Regions from separate parts of the Limosilactobacillus vaginalis genome, predicted to be linked through region 1. Evidence: predicted binding sites of a transcription regulator. Region 1 holds the regulator's gene; each other region holds the start of a gene.

The links. The regulator Rex, encoded in region 1, represses fermentation and respiration genes when NADH is low (regulators of the CRP and FNR family bind a similar motif). The targets are predictions, from matches to a motif close to TTGTGAANTANTTCACAA.
Region 2: a site for Rex is predicted at 2,801-2,818, ahead of adhP (alcohol dehydrogenase AdhP). Genes of this name have one in related genera too.
Region 3: a site for Rex is predicted at 3,172-3,189, ahead of N4627_RS00075 (NAD(P)-dependent alcohol dehydrogenase). Genes of this name have one in related genera too.

What each region holds. Positions count from the first base shown of each region.
Region 1 is NZ_CP104399.1:380,159-387,878, forward strand. It holds gene proB (glutamate 5-kinase) at 201-1,001, opposite strand; gene N4627_RS01740 (ABC-F family ATP-binding cassette domain-containing protein) at 1,225-3,177, opposite strand; gene N4627_RS01745 (redox-sensing transcriptional repressor Rex) at 3,442-4,098, shown strand; gene groES (co-chaperone GroES) at 4,277-4,561, shown strand; gene groL (chaperonin GroEL) at 4,615-6,246, shown strand; gene N4627_RS01760 (glycosyltransferase) at 6,374-7,720, opposite strand, start outside.
Region 2 is NZ_CP104399.1:1,498,614-1,506,333, forward strand. It holds gene N4627_RS07555 (ATP-dependent Clp protease ATP-binding subunit) at 1-1,048, opposite strand, end outside; gene N4627_RS07560 (CtsR family transcriptional regulator) at 1,063-1,530, opposite strand; gene adhP (alcohol dehydrogenase AdhP) at 1,757-2,779, opposite strand; gene N4627_RS07570 (serine hydrolase domain-containing protein) at 2,979-4,019, opposite strand; tRNA gene N4627_RS07575 (tRNA-Pro) at 4,141-4,214, opposite strand; tRNA gene N4627_RS07580 (tRNA-Arg) at 4,264-4,337, opposite strand; tRNA gene N4627_RS07585 (tRNA-Gly) at 4,344-4,415, opposite strand; tRNA gene N4627_RS07590 (tRNA-Leu) at 4,499-4,581, opposite strand; tRNA gene N4627_RS07595 (tRNA-Val) at 4,585-4,657, opposite strand; gene N4627_RS07600 (deoxynucleoside kinase) at 4,722-5,363, opposite strand; gene N4627_RS07605 (amino acid permease) at 5,523-7,001, opposite strand; lysine riboswitch at 7,102-7,275, opposite strand; gene N4627_RS07610 (GNAT family N-acetyltransferase) at 7,312-7,720, opposite strand, start outside.
Region 3 is NZ_CP104399.1:13,692-21,411, forward strand. It holds gene dnaB (replicative DNA helicase) at 1-491, shown strand, start outside; gene N4627_RS00065 (MDR family MFS transporter) at 652-1,854, shown strand; gene N4627_RS00070 (asparaginase) at 2,018-3,007, shown strand; gene N4627_RS00075 (NAD(P)-dependent alcohol dehydrogenase) at 3,227-4,348, shown strand; tRNA gene N4627_RS00080 (tRNA-Lys) at 4,438-4,510, opposite strand; gene N4627_RS00085 (HAD hydrolase-like protein) at 4,685-5,329, shown strand; gene N4627_RS00090 (MerR family transcriptional regulator) at 5,779-6,078, opposite strand; tRNA gene N4627_RS00095 (tRNA-Lys) at 6,194-6,266, opposite strand; gene yycF (response regulator YycF) at 6,506-7,213, shown strand; gene walK (cell wall metabolism sensor histidine kinase WalK) at 7,227-7,720, shown strand, end outside.

The DNA of each region.
Region 1 (7,720 bases):
GGGCTTGCTAGAGCTAGTGTTTTAGGCGACTGAGTCGAAATGTGTTCGCCGTGACTTTCCTCGAGCTAAGGTTCTAGGCAACTGAGTCAAGATCTGCTCGCCAGGAACTTGCTAGAGCTAACAACCTCCCTCCCAGATGCTTCCAGCATCTAGTCGGGAGAAATTGTTAGCTTTCCGCAAGTTCTTTGCTGGCTCGCACTCTATTTTCCAAACCTTGTTCCCACTTCTTCGCTACCGTCGAGGATTTGGAAGATGATTTTGGGATCACGGCCGTTGCAAAGGACCATGTGCTGGTTAGCTTGCATAATAGTGGCAGCGGCGCGGAGCTTAGTGACCATCCCACCGGTGCCAAATTGGGTACTGCTACCACTTGCGGCTTGCTCAAGTTCTGAAGTCATTTGATTAACGTGACGAATGGGTTGGGCATCGGTAAATTTATGCGGATCACGATTATAAAAGGCATCGATGTCAGAAAGAACGATTAACAGATCAGCCTTAATTTTAGTCGCAACTTGGGCAGAGAGTTCATCGTTATCACTGAAAGTAGTGTGGTGATCCAGCTCATCAACTGAAACTGGATCATTTTCGTTGATAATTGGGACAACCGCATCACCAAGAAGAGTTTCGATCGTATTAAGAATGTGCTGACGGCTAACCGGGTAGTCAAGGACATCTCGGGTTAATAAAATTTGTCCGACCTTAGTCTGATAATCCAGAAATCGTTGCGAATAGATCCGCATTAACTCGGTTTGACCAATTGCGGCCAGGGCCTGTTGCTGAGCAATTTCAGCTGGTCGCTTTGTTAAGCCGAGACTGGCAAGGCCAACACCAATCGCACCTGAAGAAACTAAAACCATTTCGTAACCTTGATGATTCAGCGTTGCAAGAGTATACGCCAGGCGGTCAATTGTCCGTAAATTAACCTGACCGTTGGGGTAGATTAAACTACTTGTCCCAACTTTAACAACAATGCGTTGATGCTGCTTTCCCATATTAACCATCCCTTCTAAACAAAAAACATGCCTAAGTCGAGGCACCAGTTACGGCGTTACCATCCTCGTTCAAAGACATGCTTTACTCTTTTTCAAAAATATTATTTACGTGTTGGATTAATAATGATTAGGATTCGGAATTATGTAAGTGGCTTTCAGCCGATGACCACTATTCTCTGGAACTTCCTACTTGGATCATTTGATTGCAGTTTACTTTCTTCTTGGTTAAAAGTCAACTATTTTCTTGATCAAACTTTTCTAGCTCCTCGGCTGCATTAGTCCACTCCAACTCGACTTCTTCAGACTGTTCATTTAACTTATTCAGTTGTTTTTGCAAATCCGCGAGTTGTCCAATATCAGTAGCAACTTCTGGTTGACTCATCTGCTCTTGAATTGCTTGTGACTGTTCTTCAAGGGAAGCCATTTGATCTTCTAACTTGTCAACTTGTCGCTGAAGCTTTCGCCGGGCTCGCTGAGTTTCCTTACTTTGCTGGTAAGACTGTTGAGCGCTGGATTTTTTGGGCTTAGCTGTTGAGTTTACTTGTTGCTCATCCTGTCCTGCAGTTGAAGCTAATTCCTTATTGACGGCTTCAAGGTAGTCATCATAGTCACCTTCATAATGCTTAATTCCGGTAGCGCTCATGTCAAGAACATCCGTGGCAACTTGGTTAATAAAGTATCGGTCGTGGGAAATAAATAGTACCGTGCCAGAGAACTCGTTGATTGCGTTCTCAAGGACTTCACGACTATCAATATCTAAGTGGTTCGTTGGTTCATCAAGAATTAAGAAGTTGATTGGTTTAAAAGAAAGCTTAGTTAGCTCTAGGCGAGCTTTTTCGCCACCGGAAAGGTCATGGACAAGTTTATAAACATCATCGCCAACGAAGAGAAAACTACCAAGTAGGGAGCGAATATCCTTTTCAGGAACGTTTGAGTGATCGTCCCAAACTTCATTTAAAACAGATTTTTCGGGATGAAGCTGCTGCTGTTCCTGATCGTAGTAACCAATTTGCAAGTTAGCGCCTAGTTTAATCGAACCGCTAATCAGTGGGATCCGATCCAAAATTGACTTTAGCAGGGTTGATTTACCGATTCCGTTGGGCCCAATGATTCCAACTCGTTGGGGCTTACGAACGGAAAACGAAAGCGGCCCGGCAAGCTTTTGATCATTATAACCAACTACTGCGCGGTCAACATCCAGGACTTCGTTACCACTATCCTTATCACTGTGAAAATGGAAGTGGATTGACCGATCGTCAGTCTCGGGACGATCCATCCGATCCATTTTTTCTAGTTGTTTCCGACGCGCCTGAGCACGTTTTGTGGTTGAAGCCCGAACAATGTTGCGGTTGACAAAGTCTTCAAGCTTTGCAATCTTCTTTTGCTGTTGTTCGTAGTGCTTCCATTCAGCAGTAAGCCATTCTTGTTTATGCTGCATAAATTGGGTGTAATTGCCAGTATAATGACGCAACGTATGGTTATCGAGATCGTAAATATCAGAAACAACTCGATCAAGGAAGTACCGGTCGTGAGAAACGACAAGCAGTGCGCCCTGATAGCTCTTTAGATAATCTTCTAGCCATGCAAGAACGTTCATATCTAAGTGGTTTGTTGGTTCGTCTAGGATCAAAAGATCAGGGGACTGCAAAAGAATTTTAGCAAGGGCTAGTTTTGTCTTTTGTCCTCCAGATAGGGAATTGATCGCAGTTTGGTAGTCAGCTTCTTCAAACCCAAATCCTTTTAAGATTCCCCGCATTCGTGACTCGTATTCAAAACCGCCCTGTTTCTTGAAAGTAGATTGGAGCTGAGAATATTTTTCCGTTGTTAGCTGGAATTCTTTAGTTGCTGGATCGAGTGAAGCTAACTGGTTTTCTAACTGGTGAATTTGCTTTTCCATTTTATGGAGAGGAGCAAATACTAGATCAAGTTCGGCCCAGATACTATTTTGGCTATCTAACCCTTGATCCTGAGCCAGGTAACCGATAGTTAGATCCTTGCTTTTAGAAATTGTCCCTTCATCGGGGTTAGTGATTCCGGCAATCATTTTTAAGAGGGTCGTTTTCCCGGCACCATTGCGACCGACAAGGGCTGTCCGGCCATGTTCCTGAATTTGGAGATTAATGTCATGAAAGAGGACATCAGCGCCAAAACGACGCATTACATTATTGGCTTGCAAAAGAATCATTTTGTTTACCTCGTTCTTCAAAAGATGTACTTTTCCATTATACGCTGGTTAGCCTTGATTTCACAAAGTTTAGCTTGTAAATTACGTTAATGATTAAGCAAATGAAAAAATTTTGAAAATAATTTTGTTTGAGTGTTCACAATGAGAGAGTTTGTTGCTAGAATAATAAGAGAATTGGATTTCACAAACTAGCAAAATTGAGTAGAAAATATAAGCTCACTAATGTTGAATAATATAAAAATATCGTAGGAGGAATAACAAAGAATGGCTACCAAGAAAATTCCTAAGGCAACGGCAAAGCGTTTACCAATTTATTACCGTTACCTTAGCGTACTATTAAGTGCAAATAAGCGACGGGTTTCATCAACGGAACTCTCAGAGGCGGTTCAGGTTGATTCCGCAACTATTCGTCGTGACTTTTCTTATTTTGGTGAATTGGGTAAGCGGGGCTATGGTTACGATGTTGAGAGCCTGTTGAATTTCTTCAAGGGGATCCTAAATCAGGATACTCTTACTAACGTGGCCCTTGTTGGAGTCGGTTCATTAGGGAGTGCGCTTCTTAACTATAATTTCCATCAAGATACTAACTTACGGATTAGCGCAGCGTTCGATACTAAGCCTGAATTAGCAAACACTGTAAAGAGCGGGATTCCAATTTATCCAGCAAGTGAAATGCAAAAGCAGATTAAAGAACAACAGATCGATGCCGTGATCTTGACTGTTCCAAGCTCAACTTCCCAAAAAGTTGCGGATCAATTAGTTAGTGTTGGGGTAAAGGGAATCTTGAACTTCACGCCCGTTCGTCTCTCAGTTCCAAAGAATGTTCAGGTTCAAAATATTGATTTGACAAATGAGCTCCAAACATTAATTTACTTCATCAAGAATTATGCTGAAAATAATCATGATGAAAAAACAAACTAAATTATAAAATCGTCGGTGGTTACGCTAAATGTAATTGCCGGCGACTTTTTAGTTAGCATCGTCTGAAAGGTATATTGGTTGCAATCAACTCTAAAAATGGTATAGTAGAAAATGTAATTAGCACTTGGAAGATGAGAGTGCTAAATTAACTTTTGATTATCAAAATGGAGGGATTAACGTGTTAAAACCATTAGGAGATCGCGTGGTTCTTAAAGCTGAAACTGAAGAAGAAAAGACAGTCGGTGGTATTGTTCTTGCTTCAAACGTTAAGGAAAAGCCAACAACAGGTAAGGTTATTGCTGTTGGTGCTGGCCGAACATTAGACAATGGTGAAAAGTTAGCACCAGCTGTTAAGGAAGGCGATCGGGTCCTCTTTGATAAGTACGCTGGAAATGAAGTTGAATACAACGGTGAGAAGTACCTCGTTGTTCATGAAAAGGATCTCGTAGCCGTAATCGACTAATTAGCAGGATTAATCAAAAACGTTACAGATTTTAATTTTGAGGTGAATAATATATGGCAAAAGAAATTAAGTTTTCTGAAGACGCCCGGAACGAAATGCTCCATGGTGTTGATAAGTTAGCAAATACTGTTAAGACTACTATGGGTCCAAAGGGACGGAATGTTGTCCTTGAACAAAGCTATGGCACACCAACCATTACTAATGATGGTGTCACAATTGCCAAGAGCATTGAATTGGAAAACCACTTTGAAAACATGGGGGCAAAGCTTGTTTCTGAAGTAGCTTCCAAGACTAACGATATTGCCGGTGATGGTACTACTACTGCTACTGTATTGACTCAAGCAATCGTTAATGCCGGAATGAAGAATGTTACTGCTGGTGCTAACCCAGTTGGTGTTCGTCGTGGAATTGACAAGGCTACTCGGGCAGCCGTTGAAGCTTTGAAGAAGATGTCACATGATGTTAAGACTAAGGACGACATTGCCCAAATTGCTTCCATTTCTGCTGACAACAAGGAAGTTGGTAAGTTGATTGCCGATGCCATGGAAAAGGTTGGTAATGATGGTGTTATCACCCTTGAAGACTCCCGTGGTGTTGATACAAGTGTTGACGTTGTTGAAGGGATGAGCTTCGACCGTGGTTACATGTCACAATACATGGTAACTGACAATGATAAGATGGAAGCTGATTTGGACAACCCATACATCCTGATCACCGATAAGAAGATCAGCAACATCCAAGACATTTTGCCACTTCTTCAATCAGTTGTTCAAGAAGGCCGTGCTCTCCTGATTATTGCCGATGACATTACTGGTGAAGCTCTTCCAACCCTTGTCTTGAACAAGATTCGTGGGACCTTTAATGTTGTTGCTGTTAAAGCTCCTGGCTTTGGTGACCGGCGGAAGGCTCAATTACAAGATATTGCTGTATTGACTGGCGGTACTGTTATTTCTGATGACCTTGGCATGAACTTGAAGGACGCTACTGTTGATCAATTAGGCCAAGCTAACAAGGTAACGGTTACTAAGGACAGCACTACAATTGTTGATGGTGCTGGTGCTAAGGAAGCCATCGCTGAACGGGTTGACCAAATTAAGCAAGCTATCAGTAAAGCAACCTCTGACTTTGACAAGGAAAAGCTTCAAGAACGTTTGGCAAAGCTTTCTGGTGGAGTTGCCGTTGTTCGTGTTGGTGCCGCAACTGAAACTGAAATGAAGGAAAAGAAGTACCGGATCGAGGATGCTTTGAACGCTACCCGGGCTGCTGTTCAAGAAGGATTTGTTCCTGGTGGTGGTACTGCATTAGTTAATGTTCTTCCAGCCTTGGATAAGGTTGAAGCAACTGGTGACGAGGCTACTGGTGTTCAAATCGTTAAGGCAGCTCTAGAAGCACCAGTTCGGCAAATTGCTGAAAATGCTGGTGTTGAAGGTTCAGTTATTGTTAACCAATTGAAGAGCGAAAAGCCAGGAATTGGTTACAATGCTGCTGACGGTAAGTTTGAAGACATGGTTGAAGCCGGAATTGTTGACCCAACTAAGGTTACCCGGTCTGCCCTTCAAAATGCCGCTTCAGTATCTGCATTGCTTCTTACAACTGAAGCCGTTGTTGCAGATAAGCCAGAACCAAAGGATAATCAAGCTCCTGCTGCACCACAAGGCGGTGCCGGCATGGGTGGCATGATGTAATTTCGCTAATCACAAATTAAATCTAATTAATTAAAAGACTGTCAGTCCTTTGTTATAGAATGAAAGGGCTGATAGTCTTTTTGCTTTAAAGCAGTTAATCCAATTTTTTGTAAGAAAAATTATTTAATTAAGCTTTTTTGAGAAAATCCTGCCATTTTTTAGCAACCTCGTTAAGGGAAAATTTAGCAGCGGCATGTTGAGCATTTTGTGTGTACCGATGAGATAATTCAGGATCAACCAGTAGTTGGCGCAAACTTTGGTAAAGGGCATCACAATCATTAGCCGGAATTAGTTCCCCGCTAATATTATTATCAATAATTTCAGTGGGACCATAGTTAATATCATAACTAATTGCTGGGCAACCATGCCCTTGCGCTTCTAATAGTGCCATGGCAAATCCTTCGTACTGACTTGTTAGAATTTCAGCTTGGGCAGTTTCGTAGACTCGAGTAAGATCATGTTGATAACCACAGAAATGGATGTAGTGATCAGCACCTTGGTTATTAATAATCTTTTTAAGTTCGTTCACTGTTTGATAATTATTCCAACCATCAGAATAGCCGTAAATATCTAGTTGTACTTTAGGGAAATCTTCATGAAGGCGGATGATAACGTTAATTAATTGATCAAGTTGTTTAACCTTTGTAAGACGGGCAACGGCAATAAAATGACCGACCTGCCGTTGGGTGGGTGGAATGCTTTTCTCAAGTTGTGTTTGGCTAAGGAAAGTTACCGGAATGGCGAAACTCATATTGGTATTGAAACGGCGACTGGCATCCATTGCTTCGCGTTTTGTTGATGAGATCAGTCCAGTTAGCTGTCCTTGATTTAGCATTTCATTAATGGGCTGGTAAATAGGTGAGATCTCACTGTTACTTTGTCCATCTTGGGTAAATGCAGAATGAAAAACTTGGTAGCGTCGCGGAGAGGTATGCATTAACCGAAAAGCGGCTAATGTCACGTCAGAACGATCATTAATTAATAATGCATCAGGATCGTTAGTAACTAGCTGATCAAGAAAGTATGCGCGAAATTCGTTTTGGTTATCAAACTGTAATTCTTGATTCTGATCAACTAATTGGATCAGAGTAAGAACGGGGATGTTTCCCTGACCACCACGATAATGATAAGTTATTTTGACCGCTCCTGACTGGTCATAGTATTGCCGACAAACTAGCCGGGCGCGATCTTCAAAGAATTCGGTATAAGTTTTGCATCCACAATCATAATAGTCACGCCGATCAGTAAACCCATACTGATCTAAATAATCGACATAGTAAAGACGATTATTATCTTGGTTAACTTTAATTCGCACTTTCCCATTGCGTTCAGCCTGGTTGCCTTTTACCTGATAACCTGGAACATTTAAAATTTGCTTAATAAGGGATTGATCGAAGCCTGGATCCATATGATAAGGAAGTCGTTGGTAAAATTGGAAAAGATTAATTACCCGTCCGCTAGTACCTAGCTTGTT
Region 2 (7,720 bases), 760 kb from region 1:
CTTCAATCTGAACAGTCGCAAACCGTCGTTCTAGTGCAGCATCAGATTCAATATACTTTTGGTATTCATCAAGAGTCGTAGCACCAATTGTCTGTAAATCACCACGAGCAAGAGCTGGCTTTAAGATATTTGAAGCATCAATCGCCCCTTCAGCACCACCAGCACCAATCAAAGTGTGTAATTCATCAATGAAGAGGATGACATGGCCGTCTTTTTGAATTTCGTCAATAACCTTTTTCAACCGATCTTCAAATTCTCCACGATACTTAGTTCCGGCAACTAACGATCCCATATCAAGCATCATCAATCGCTTCTGTGCTAAGTCTTCAGGAACTTCATTGTTGGCCATTCGACGAGCTAATTCCTCAGCAATCGCTGTCTTCCCAACACCGGGTTCACCAATTAGCACTGGATTGTTCTTTGTTCGGCGACTTAAGATCTGCTCAACCCGTCGTAATTCGTTGTCGCGACCAATTACAGGGTCAAGTTTACCATCCCTTGCCATTTGGGTCATATCACGTGCAAGCTTATCAAGAGTTGGTGTCTGCGATCTTCGTGTTCGTTGTCCCGGCTGTCTGCCTAAGCGCTGTCGTGCCTGAATATCTGAAACACCAAGACGCCGCAAGGTTACTTTGCGAATTTGTCGGGGTAGAACATCTAAGCTCATTAAAATTCTGGAAGAAAGAATTCCTTCATCTGAAATCAACGCGAGTAATAAGTGTTCAGTACCAATCTTTAAGGCATTTAACTGCTGTGCTTCCTGTCCCGCTAGTGCTAATACCTGCCGTGCTTTGGGAGAATATGGAAGGTAATCAGCTGGCCCCATGTCATCCATGGTCCCATAGCCAATCATCCGCTCAATTTCTTCTTGAATATCATCGCTAGTAATGGAGAATTGCTCAAAAATCTTGCTAGCAATTCCCTCCCTTTCAATTGCCAACGCAAGTAATAAGTGTTCAGTACCAACGGCTTGGTGCTTAAAGTACTTTGCTTGTTCATGGGCGAGTGCCAAGACGTGTTTGGCACTAGGTGTAAACATATTATCCATTAACTGCTTTCCTCCTAGCTCTCATACCGTAAACGATTAAGCATTGAAATTAAAATTCTTGCTCTTAATCGAGCTTCAACATTGCAATCATTCACATTTAGGGTCTGCTTTGACAAGGCAACTAGCATTAAATCCCCCTCACGCCTTGTCAGCAGCTTTTCATCATAAAGCGTTCGAACAATGTCATAAGCATCACGCTCACTAATTGAATCCCCGATTGCTTGGATCAGTGAGTTTAACACATCAACATTATCAAGTAAATTAACGCGCTCAATTCGAATATAACCGCCACCACCACGTTTACTTTGCACTAAATATCCATGCTGAATAGTAAATCGGGTTTTGATTACGTAATTAATTTGTGACGGAACAACATCAAAATGGTTGGCAATTTCCGAACGACGAATTTCAATTTGAGATGACTCACCAAGTATTTGTTTCAAATACTCCTCAATAATGTCAGAAATGCTTTTCTCTTCCATTCCATCACCTCCAAATTTCTTGACTAATCTTGACCAAATTTTACCACAATATTAAATTAGGGACCAGAAAACAGTCTCAATAAAGAGCAAGTGTTAGCAAATTATTTAGAAAAAAGTACAAAATAAGCCCCCGGAGCTCGGCCTTACCTTACTCTAGGAGCTTATTTACGTTTGTGAGACTCAACATCTCACTCCCGCTAAATTTCAAAAAGGGGATATTTATAGATTAATCTTCTAAGCTGAAGTCAACAACGTTCCGACCAACAACCTTGTTATCCTTTAATTCTTGGATCATGTCGTTGATTTCACTTAACTTCCGTGTCTTAACAATTGGGTGAACCTTACCTTCAGCACCAAATTGGAAACATTCAGCTAAGTCTTGACGGGTACCAACTAATGAACCAGCAACGATAATTCCGTCAAGAACTGTCTTAGCAATGTTAAGCTTCATGTCACCTTGTGGAAGAGCAACGGCAACCAACTTACCATCTGGACGGAGGGAATCAACGGCTTGGTCAAATGCTGAAGCTGAAACAGCAGTTACAACAGCAGCGTGAACACCGCCAACCTTTTCTTGGATTTGCTTGTCAACATCGCCATCATGACGGTTGATAACAATTTCAGCACCGTTTTCCTTAGCAGCTTCAAGCTTTTCAGGGTTACCATCAACGGCAATAACGTGAGCACCGAAGACATTGTGGGCAAATTGAATACCCAAGTTACCAAGACCACCGGCACCAACGATAGATACCCATTGACCTGGCTTAATGTCAGCAACCTTCAATGCCTTGTACATAGTAACACCGGCACAAGTTAATGAAGTAGCTTCAACTGGGTCAAGGCCTTCTGGAACCTTAACAGCATAGTCAGCAGGAACGATACATTGTTGTGCCATTGCGCCATCAGCAGTGTAACCAGCATTCAAAACGTTCCGGCAAAGTGTTTCACGACCAGTAAGGCAGTATTCACAGTGTCCACAGCCCTTGAAGAACCAAGCAATTGATACCCGGTCCCCAACCTTTAAGGAAGTAACACCAGGAGCAACTTTAGATACACGACCAACACCTTCGTGACCAATAATCCGACCTGGCTTCTTACCAAAGTCACCAGCAGCAACGTGCAAGTCGGTGTGACAAAGACCACAATATTCCATATCAACTAAGGCTTCACCTGGTTTAAGATCCCGAAGTTGAACATCCTTAACAGTAACGTAACCATCTACTGGATCGTTAATAACAGCAGCTTTCATAATCTAAAATCTCCTTTGAACTTGTTATCTTTTACACAAGATATAATAACAAATCCAATTCAGTTTTTAAAGCGCTTTTGTGAATAAATAAACAGGAAATTGACAGACCAATATTCTATTAGTTCTCCACCAATTTACTGAAGCTAGCATCACTTAATTAATACCAATTGTGAGTATTTTAGCAAATAAATTTTATTCACTATGGCTGAATTTGCTCACCATAGTAAATTTCATAAAGTTCTTCAGCAGTTTGGCGCAGAGTTTGATAATCAATGTTATTGGTAAACAGCATCAGCGTTCTTTTAGTTTTATAATCCGCAAAGAAGCAGCAATTATATCCCGGTTCGCTACCATTAGCCCGGATAACCGTTCCCTGAAAATAAATACCGCCAAAATAAGCTTCACGCTGGCTCTTAGGTTGATTAGCAAAGTTCTTAATAAGTTTTGGCTTACTGAGTACACCGTGGTAAATAAAGTTCCAATAGTTTAATGGTGAGAGTAACAAATCACCGGCACCAATTTCTGACGAAGCGGCTTGTGATAGCATCTGCCAAGTCATCCCTGGTTGCATAGTTTGCAGTACTTTACGCGGTTTTACCTGATACACCATTTTTAGCTGATGGTGATTCAACGGTTTCAAAATTGTCTTTTTAATATAGTGATAGTAACCGCCATGAGTCCGCTGGCGAATAATCGCACCTAGTATTTCAAAATCAATATCCTGATAGTTCCAATCATGATTGGCTGTATTCTTAAAGTGATGAAGGAAGAACCGTTCCTGACTTTGTTCGTTATTTAATGTTTTCTTCGGTAACGCACCATCGTTTTGCAGCCCACTCGTATGAGTCATTAACTGTTGTAACGTTATCTGGTCGCTTCCCTGAATTTGGGGATAATATTTGCTTAGTGGCGTACTCCACTTCAGTTCACCCTTTTGAACGAGCTGGTACACTGCGACTCCCGTTATCAATTTTTGCAACGAACCAATCGGAAATAGGGCATTAGGAGTAACAACCTGTGCTGGATTAGTTGTAAGTTTATTCCTTAAAACTACTGGTTGATCCTTTTTCCCGTTAACGAGGATAATTCCATTAATATGGTGATCATGAAGGTATGCTTGTAATTCCAGCTTAGTTTTTCTATCAACCTGACTGGCATTCACATTTTTTTGCGGGCTCCAGAGAAGCACTCCCAGAATAATTACCGGTATTAATAATAAGTAGAATAATTTCCTTGTCATAAGCCGTTCCTAAAAATTGATTGTAATCTAAAGCAAAGTGTCTTTCGCCAAGTCACTACTACTAAAAAAAGCAGGATAGAACTAACAGATTAGTTTCCCCTGCTCTCTACATTTATAATAATCGGAACTACAAGATTTGAACTTGCGACCTCTGCGTCCCGAACGCAGCGCTCTACCAAGCTGAGCTAAGTTCCGAAAAGAAAAAGCGTGACAACACTAAGTAGTGTGCCACGCTTTTAAGTAGTGCACCCAGAAGGAGTCGAACCTTCAACCTTCTGATTCGTAGTCAGACACTCTATCCAATTGCGCTATGGGTGCATAAAGAGCGGAAGACGGGATTCGAACCCGCGACCCCCACCATGGCAAGGTGATGTTCTACCACTGAACTACTTCCGCATAACTGTTCTGCAACAATAATTAATATACCACGTGTCACAGACCGATGTCAATATGATTTTGAAATAAAGTATTATTTCAAATGCGGATGAAGGGACTTGAACCCTTACATCTAAAAGATACAAGATCCTAAATCTTGCGCGTCTGCCAATTCCGCCACATCCGCATATGGAGGATACAGGGCTCGAACCTGTGACCTCCTGCTTGTAAGGCAGATGCTCTCCCAACTGAGCTAATCCTCCGAAAAATGATATATTCATAATGGAACTTTATTAATATATCATCATTTAAATTTAGTGTCAACAATTATTTCAAACCAAGTTCGATTAATTTTTGATCAATCATTTTCAATACTTGACGTGCCGCTACTGGATCTTCGACAAAGTCATACTTATCCCCATCAATCAGCATTTTAGGACTAGCATTATATTGTTGATACCAATCACGGTAGCGTTCATTAAGGTTCTTGTAGTAATTATAGAGAGATGGGTCATTAGTGAGCTGTTCGTATGACCGACCACGTTTTTTTATCCGCTCCAGCATTGTTTCGAATGAAACCTGGATCGTGATTAGCAGATTAGGTGCTTTTTGGTGAGGTTGTTCAGGTAACTCTTCCATCATGTTGTGCAGTAATGATGAGTAAATATCCGATTCTGTTTCGGTTGCCCGCCCCATATCAGCATTGAGTTTAAACAACAATGCATCTTCAAAAATTGAACGGTCAAGGACATTTAAATCATTTCCAAAAGAATCTTTAATCTCATCTAGTCGTCGATTTAAAAAGTAAATTTGCAGTAAAAAACCATACTTTTTCGGGTCCTTATAAAAGAGCGGCAAAATCTTATTATCATCAACAGATTCATAAAATGCTTGGCTATTCAAATGATCAGCCAGCAATCCGGTTAGGCTTGTTTTCCCGGCGCCTATTGTCCCTGCAAGTGCAATCATTAAACGCTTCTCCCCCTTTAATTTATGAAAAACAACTTTACCATTCTAACATTGAACATTAAAAAAAAGAAGAGACTGAACCAGAAGTCCTCTTCCTAAATTCGAAAAGGATTCCCATACCTAAATTTTCTCGGTATAGAAACCCTCTTCAAATTCTAATTAATTTTGTTCTGGGTCATACTTTTCACCCTTAGTCTGCCGAGAAAGATCTACTTCCTTCAACGGAATAATATGGGTCTTATAACGAATTTTGTAGTAGAAGAACAAAATTAGGAATAACGGTACACTCATGTACGTAATCAAAATATTTGACCAGTCAAGTTTTGCAAAGGCCTCAACGTTCTGCCCGCAAATAACAATTGTACAAAGAACAAGCGCAAAAATCGGTCCAAAAGGATACAGGGTTGCGTGATATTTAAGTTCGCTTACAGTATGGCCCTGAGCGGTGTAAGCTTTCCGGAACCGGTAATGTGAAATGGCAATTCCTAGCCATGCAATAAAGCCACACAGTCCAGAAGCATCTGTTAGGTAAAGGTAAGCTTGAGGAACCACAAACTGAGTTGCAAATGCCAATGATGACACAACCATCGTCCCAATTAGTGCATAAATCGGTATTCCCCGACGGTTAACATAGCCGAAGAATCGCCATGCGTAACCTTCACGAGCCTGCGAGTAAAGCATCCGGGTTGAAGCATATAAACCAGAGTTAGCCGCAGAAACAACCGCAGTTAAGATAACCGCATTCATGATACTGGCAGCAACCGCTAATCCAGCCCGCTTAAAAATGATTGTAAACGGACTCATCGTAATGTTAGTAACATCCGAATTTAACAGGTTCTTATCTGTGTATGGCAGGACACATGCAATTACAAAAATGGCAAAGATATAGAAAAGAAGGATTCGCCAGAAAGTTGAATGAATTGCCTTTGAAATTGACTTTTCAGGAGTAGCAGCCTCTCCAGCAGTAATCCCAACTAATTCTGTCCCCTGGAAAGAGAAACCAGCAACCAAGAATACACTAATAATTGCAGGAATGCCGCCAACAAATGGAGCTTTCTTGTAGTGGAAGTTGCTGAAGCCAACTGGTTGACCGCCCATAATTCCCAGAATGATTGCAACCCCGACAATTAAGAAAACGATCACGGTAATTACCTTAATTAATGCTAACCAGTATTCTGTTTCACCGTACGAACGAACTGATAAATAGTTGATAAGGAATACTAAAACCAAGACAACCGTACTAAATACCCAGCTAGGAACATGTGGCAACCAGAAATTCATTACAATTCCCGCACTGGTTACATCAACTGGAATTGTAATCGCCCAGTTAAACCAATAGTTCCATCCCATAGCAAAGCCTAGTGCTGGATCAACAAACTTTGATGAAAATGCAGAAAACGATCCGGTAAGCGGCATATAAGTCGACATTTCACCAAGGCTAGTCATCAAGAAATAAACCATAATCCCCATGATTCCGTATGCAACTAAAGCCCCGCCTGGTCCAGCAGTTGAAATTGCCGAACCACTGGTAATAAATAGACCAGTACCAATCGTTCCACCAAGAGCAATCATTGCCAGGTGACGTGTTTTAAGTGTTCTTTTTATCTGCCCCTGACCATTACCCGTGTCTTCTGTCATCTTAAATTCCTCCTGTAAAATATCTGAGCGACTTACTCAATAAAAAAGGATCTTCCAACAAGGCAACCTCATTAGAAGATCCAAGATTTATCATTGAATCGTTCAGCGAAGCGCCCCGCGATTTATCGCGACAGTCCATGACTTTTTCAATCATGACCCAATGCAGCTCAGAATAAGCTAAGCAGCATTTCGGCATTCTTTCCTTTCAAAACTACTCCGGAACTTATTTTCCTAATAGTCAATACTGATAAAGAATGCAACCTCTTCATTTCGATAACATTATACTCTCATCATTTAATAACGCAAGCCATCATCCCATATCTTGCCGCTTCCAGAGTTCGATCATTCCTGGATTTATAGTGATACGAATAAAATTACACCGGCTTAAAACACCAATTGACGAAGCATTATCGCTCCTTACCTCTGCAGTTACCGTGATCTGAGAGCGGTTTAACTGGTCGCAAACGGCACTTAACGCTTCTGTCATGTACCCTTGATGCTGTTTTCGTGGAAGAAGTAGGTAGCCAACCTCGTATTGCTTTGGAAGAATAGCACCCGTTTTATCGTAGGAATGGAGAAGGATAATCAAGCCAAGTAGTCCTTGCTCTCCCCTTTCCCTTATTTGCAGTACACATTCCGTTTGGGCAAGCATCCCTAAAGTAACTAAATCAACCTTTCCAACTGTAACTAATCCTGCCTGTTGGAATAATGATTGATAT
Region 3 (7,720 bases), 370 kb from region 1:
GTCGTCGATTAGCAAAAGAAAAGGGCAATCTTGGATTAATTGTGATTGACTACCTTCAGTTAATTGAAGGGACTAATCCCGATAACCGGCAACAAGAAGTTTCCGAAATTTCACGGCAGTTAAAGAAGCTTGCTAAGGAATTAGAGGTACCAGTTATTGCCCTATCTCAGCTTTCTCGTGGAGTTGAACAGCGACAAGATAAGCGACCGGTACTTTCAGATATTCGGGAATCCGGATCGATTGAACAGGATGCGGATATTGTTAGTTTCCTGTATCGTGATGATTACTATGAGCACGATGAAGATGGTGATGGCGAGGATAATCAGAATAATTCTCAGCAGGATAATGATGACGATGGATCGAACGTGAGTGAAGTTGAAGTCATTATTGAAAAGAACCGTAGTGGTCCGCGGGGAACGGTAAAGTTGTTATTTGCGAAGTCGTATAACAAGTTTGCTTCCGTTTCCTATATTCCAGAAGATAATAATTAATCGAATAATGAGGGCATCTAAGAGCGATCGTAGGGGCCCTTTTGTGCGTTTTTAAAAGAATGGCCGGTTCTATCCCAACCATTTGATAATAAAAAGGGTTATAGTCAAGATGGTAGATCTGTTTGGTTGAAAAGATGATTAAGAAAAGAGGAGGCGTAAGATGAACCGTCAAGGAATTGAATTAAAATGGTTGCTATTAGGAATGTTTTTAGGAAGTATCGGTAATAGTTTTGTTTGGCCGTTAACTACCATTTACATGCACCAACAACTACATGAATCATTAACTGTTTCAGGAATTGTCCTTTTACTCTATTCCGGTGCTAATGTTGTGGGGAGTTATATCGCCGGAACATTGTTTGATAAGAAGAATCCACGGCAATTAATGCTTGGCGGAACAGTTACGGCTACTGTAATTATGGCTCTGCTAATTGCATTTAATGGCTGGCCAGTTTATGGAATCCTATTAACTGGTGTCGGCTTTATGAATGGTTGGATAATTACCATGGTGAACTCTTACGGAACCCAGTCTGGACAAGATGGCCGATATGTTTTTAACATGTTGTACTTTGCCAATAATTTAGGAATGGTGATTGGAACAACAATTGTGGGGCCGCTTTACCAGTATGCTCACGGTAATATTTCACCGATGTTTTCAATTACGACAGTCCTTTATGTTCTTTTTAGTGCCGTTGTCTTTTTCTTCTTTAAGGATAACAAGAGCACTCGAAGAAGTAATCGGGAAGTTGACGTGGACATGGCAGAAGAAAAGGAACAGGTTAAGATGCCCGTTAGCAACCTGGTTATTAGTTGGACTTTCTTTGCGGCACTAATGATTATCTGGACGATGTATGAACAATGGGCAAGTAACCTTTCCGTCTTTATGACTGATCAGGGAATTTCAATGACCAAGTATAGTCTGTTGTGGACGCTTAACGGAGTCTTAATTGTGATTATCCAGCTGATCATTACCTGGATTAATCGGTACCGTTCAAACCTTTATTTGCAGGTATTCCTTGGGATCTTCACAGTCGGTTTCTCCTTTGTTCTATTGTTATTTGCTAAGTCCTACGTTTGGTTTGTCTTAGCAATGACGGTGCTAACAATCGGGGAAGCAACCGCGTTTCCAACCATGCCGGCAATTGTTAATGAATTATCACCGGTTAATATTAAGGGTAAATATCAGGGAATCCTGAACGCCTTCTCTTCACTTGGTAAGGCAATCGGACCGCTATTTGGCGGGATCCTAATTGAACTTTCCAGTTACCGGATCTTGTTCGTCGTTTGTGCGGTGGCGGTTTTTGCTACTTTAGCAGTTGTCTTCGTTGTAGTTAAGGCAAATCAATCGCGAACAGTTCGTTATTAGAAATATTACCCGGGAAATATAATAAAGGGGGAATATGAAACAGGATCGGGAAAGATCGCTGTCATATTCCCCCTTTATTATTAGAGTAGTTATTGGTTGAAAGTCACTCCAATTATTAAGGTTATGTTGTATAATCAAATTTAAAAATTATGGGAGTAATCAAATGAAAAAAATATTACTACTTTCAACGGGAGGAACCATTGCATCAGTTGCCTCAGATTCAGGATTAGTTCCTCGAGAATCTGGTGAAGGACTAATTAAGATGCTCGGCCAACTTCCATATAAGATTGAAGTTCGTGACATTTTACAGTTGGACTCATCAAATATTCAACCCGAAGAATGGGAATTTATTGCTAAAAAAATTTATGAATACCGAAACGATTATGACGGAATTGTCGTTTCACACGGGACTGACACGATGGCCTATACAGCATCAATGCTCTCGTTTATGCTACAAGGAATTAATTTACCGGTAGTGCTTACGGGAAGCCAGGTACCAATTAATGTTATCCTTAGTGACGCGCCAGATAATTTGCGGTTAGCTTTTGCCGCAGCTGCAAATTGTCGTCCAGGGATTTACTTAGCGTTCAGTGAGAAGGTGATGCTAGGCTGTCGAAGCGTGAAGGTCCGAACGACTAATTTTGATGCCTTTGAAAGTGTTAACGTCCCACCGGTTGCGACAGTAACGTCAGATGGCTTAGTCCTTAATCCGCAACAAGCAAACTTTCCCCATGCTGATCACTGTACATTAAACACGAAAATTGATCCCCGCGTATCCCTGGTTAAGTTGTTCCCTGGATTTGACCCGCAACTCCTATTTGCGATGGTTGAAAATGGCTGTAAGGGAATCGTAATTGAAGGCTATGGGCTTGGTGGAATGAATTTCATTCGTCGCAACATGGTTGGTGCGATCGGTGAATTAATTAAAAATGGGATTCCCGTAATTGCGACAAGTCAGTGTTTATACGAACGGAGTGACTTAACTAAGTACGAAGTTGGTCGTGAAGCCTTGCTAAAGGGAGCAATCAGTGCTCATGATATGACTTCTGAAAGCACCATTACCAAGTTGATGTGGGCTTTGGGACAGAAAATGGATGTTCATCAAGTTGCCAAATTCTTTGATCGGAATGTTGTTGGTGAGGTTAGTCTTTGATAAAAGTACTCTTCGTCAAAAAATGCTGAGGGAGAGTTATGAATGAATTTTCATGTATTATAAATAATAGCTATAATATGCAATTAATATAAATCCTGTTTTTACAAGAATTTGTTGTTATAATAAAGTAAGCGTTTTCTGATAAGGGCTTATCAAATGTTCAATTGTGATAGTATGAACATTGTAGAGATGTTAGCTAAATAAACAGGAGATATTTTTATGAAGATTAAAGCTGCAATTGTTGATCAAAAGGGAGCAAAATTTGATATTCGTGATGATGTTGAATTAGCAGATATGCAAGCTGATGATTTACAGATTCACATGGTTGCTTCTGGAATTTGTCACTCAGATGAAGCTTTACGGAAAGGTGACGCAGAAATCGGCTACCCAATCATCCTGGGCCATGAAGGTTCTGGGATTGTTGAAAAGGTTGGTCCTGAAGTTAAGAACTTCAAACCCGGCGATCATGTAATTCTTTCATTCTATGGTTGTGGTAATTGTATTAACTGCTTGAAAGGGAAGCCAACAAAGTGTCTGAACTATGCTGCTAATAACCTTTCTGGTGTTCGTCCCGATGGAAGTGCTCATTTTACTGAGGATGGTCATCAAGTTGACGATATGTTTGATCAATCTTCATTTACAACAACGACCGTGGTTCGTGAACGGAACGCCGTTAAGGTTCCTAAGGATCTTGACTTGCGGAAACTAGGTCCTCTAGGCTGTGGTTACGTTACTGGTTCAGGAACGGTCTTCAATACATTAAAGCCAGAACCAGGTTCTACAATTGCTGTAACTGGTACCGGTGCCGTTGGTTTAGCGGCAATGATGGCTGGTAAGATTTCAGGATGCACTAAAGTCATCGCTATTGATCGTGTCCCTGAACGGCTTGAGTTAGCTAAGGAGTTGGGAGCTACTGACGCAATTAACACTAATGACCAAGACATGGTTAAGTCAATCCAAAACTTAACTGATGGAAAAGGCGTTGATTATATTGTTGATACTACCGGTGTGACTAAGGTTATGGAAGATGCAATTCAATCGCTTGCCCAAGGTGGAACATTGGCACCAGTTGCGGTTACCGCAAACCATATTGATGTTGATACCTGGAACGATCTTTGCCCTAGTGACCGGACAATCGTCGGTGTTAACATGGGTGACTCGATTCCACAAGTTGATATTCCACGGCTAATCGAATTCTACAAGTTGGGAATGTTTGACTTTGACAAGACTGAAAAGTTCTATGACTTCGATCAAATCAATCAAGCCAACGCCGATTCAGTATCAGGAAAGACAATTAAGCCAGTTCTAATTATTGATAAGGACTATCAACCTGGCGACTAAAAGTCTAGCAGCAATGTTGGTAACTATGTTTTTAGAAGTCATTAATATATCAAAAAAGGCCACCGAATAATCGGTGACCTTTTTTACGATGGGCAGTCAGGGGATCGAACCCTGGACCCACGGATTAAGAGTCCGTTGCTCTGCCAGCTGAGCTAACTGCCCATGTCATTGACAACAGATATTATCTTATCAATCTTTAATTGAATTTGCAAGACCTTTTTTGAAGAAAGTGAGGTTAAAATGAGAACGAGAAGGAATAGAAATTGATTGAAGATTCTTGCTTGTATCTGTAAAGTAGGAGTTAAGAATAATTAATTGATAAAGGGATGAAAAATAGTGAAGGGTGCAATTTTAAGCCTCAATCAAATTATTTTGGATACCGATGAATTACAATTCGAAGCATGGCGTAATTTAGCGATGTACGAATTTGGCATGGGGCTACCTGGAAAGGTGGCTCATCAATTAGCTGGACTAGATCGACACCAAGCGTTAGAAGTGGTCCTAAGTCATTTTAACCAAACGGACGCCGACAAGGATGAACTGTTAAATGAGCAATATGAAATGTACACCAAGGTTATTGAAGGAATCGGTGAAGATAAACTTTACCCAAATGCTAAGCGATTACTAAATAACTTCTACGATCATTATGTTGATATGGCTGTTAATGATGTTGACGGGCATGCAAAAGAGATTCTCCAGAAATTAAAGGTCGATGATTTCTTTGATGCCTTTGTTTCTCCAGTAGATAGTGATAACCCATACCTAAAAGCAAGCCAAGAGTTAAATGTTCAACCAGCTGCATGTATTGGGATTGGGTCTAATGCTAAGCAAATTGCACTAATAAACGATACGGGTGTTGTTTCAATTGGTGTTGGTGATGCAACTGAATTGAAAGCTGCTAAGTATCAAGTAAGTCAAGTTGGTGATCTGAAGTACCCAATGATCCGTAAAGTATGGGAAGACAATGAATTAGATGAGTAGATAATAAATCCCCGAGTGTCAGGTTTAAGGCATCCGGGGATTGTTTTATCGATATTCTTCAACACAAAAATTTTTTTGATGACAATTCGGACACGTTAACCTTCTGGTGTTGGGAGTATGTGCGGCCCCAACCCATATTCTGAATGAGGGAACAAATTCAGATTGGCAGTGAGGACAAAGGTAGATTGAGTGTTGGTAATAAGCATAGGTGAGCTCACCACTGATAGCAAGAGAGAAAATTAATCCTAAAACAAACCACCAAATTGAAGCACCGTGGTAAATAACGTATATCAAACTTCCCCACAGCAGAAAATCAACAATAAGTCCCCATCCCAACATTTTTAACCGTAAATAGTGGAGTTTTTTGGTCATATTCATACTAGATAACACCTCTTTTTGTACTTCAGTTGAAAAATTATCTATAGAATTAAGCTGTTTTTGTAGGTGTTTCAACCCTTCAAGCTGTGATTCGACTTGGTGAAGTTGTTCTTGTAGCGAATTTGTTTATCAATTAATGATGATAGAATTTGAGCTGATTGGTCATGATCCATTAGCTTTTGAATATCGTTAAGCTTAAAGCCGAGCTTGCGGTAGGTAAGGATCTGTTGAAGACGTAAAAGATCTTTCTTATCATACTCCCGCCGATTACTGTGGCTTCTTTTAGCATGGAGCAACCCCTTTTGATCATAGTATTGAACTGTTCTAATAGAAGTATGACATCGTTGTGCCAATTGTCCGCTAGTAAGCACTGAATAATTCCTCCCTTCTAAATAACTTTATCTTACATAATGACGTTAGGTAACAATCAAGGAAAAATTTAAAAAAGAAAAAGACCACCAAAATGGTGATCTTGTAAACCTCTGATGGGCAGTCAGGGGATCGAACCCTGGACCCACGGATTAAGAGTCCGTTGCTCTGCCAGCTGAGCTAACTGCCCATATATCTTGTTCAATCAGAACATATATAAATGTATCATCATTCTTTAACACTGTCAATAATTTATTGGAATTTAAATTGATCTTTTACTGATGTGGTATAATGTTAAAAGAGTAATTGGGCGATCTATTAGTGATTTTCGCCCTTTTGGTGGAGTAATTTAAATTATAAACAAAGCTGGAAACTATAAATTTCCAGTCCTTAATAATCAACTGTACCTATGTGGAGGTAAGTATTGATATGGCAAAAAAAATCTTAGTTGTTGATGATGAAAAGCCAATTTCAGATATCATCAAATTTAATCTTGAAAAAGAAGGCTATGAAGTCGTTGTTGCCTTTGATGGGGAAGAAGCCCTAGAAAAAGTTGAAGGTGAAAAACCTGATCTAATTATTTTGGATTTAATGTTGCCTAAGATTGACGGCCTTGAAGTAGCTAAGCGAGTACGGGCAAAACACACTACCCCAATTATTATGGTTACTGCTAAGGACTCTGAATTAGATAAGGTCCTTGGCCTAGAACTTGGTGCTGATGATTATGTTACTAAGCCATTTTCTAATCGTGAATTAGTTGCTCGGGTAAAGGCAAATCTTCGTCGTCAAGCGGCAGTTAAGGCACCAGCTGAGGAGGATAATAACACTGACATTCAAGTTGGCGACTTAGTAATTCACCCGGAGGCATATACAGTTTCCAAGCGTGGCGAAAACATTAATTTAACTCACCGTGAATTTGAACTCCTCCACTACCTTGCAGAACATATTGGACAGGTAATTAACCGTGAGCACCTCTTGCAAACGGTTTGGGGCTATGACTACTTTGGTGATGTGCGGACCGTCGATGTTACAGTTCGTCGACTCCGGGAAAAGATTGAAGATAATCCAAGCCATCCTCAATGGTTGATTACCCGTCGTGGTGTTGGTTACTACTTAGCAAATCCTGATCAAAATTAGAGGCTAGCCAGTTGTGAACAGCAAATTAAAATTTTATCAGTCAATCAAATTCAAAATCGCCCTCGTTTTCGCGTTAATGTTGATGTTAACGTTGGAATGCGTTGGGGCGGTTTTTGTGCGTCAATTGGAACATCAGAATTTAAATACGTTTAAGCAAACAATTGAGCTTCCTTCTTACGTTGATAATTCGTTAAGTGAACAGCTAGTAAACACTAACCATAAGAAGGCTAATCAAAAGATCCGGAAAATTCTGGCTGAGGTTAATAACAACAATATTTCAGAAATTCGGGTAATTGATAGTCAGGGTGTTGTTCGTGGGACCAGTAATTTTGATAATCGAAATATGATTGGTCAAAAAACTACCGAGCAAATGGTAAAGGCAACACTGGTTAATAACCGTTCCCACACCGAAAATGTCTATGATAATAGCAACCATACACGCTACTACGTTAATATTATTCCGTTAGTGGATAATAGTAATAATAACGTGGTTGGGGTTGTTTATCT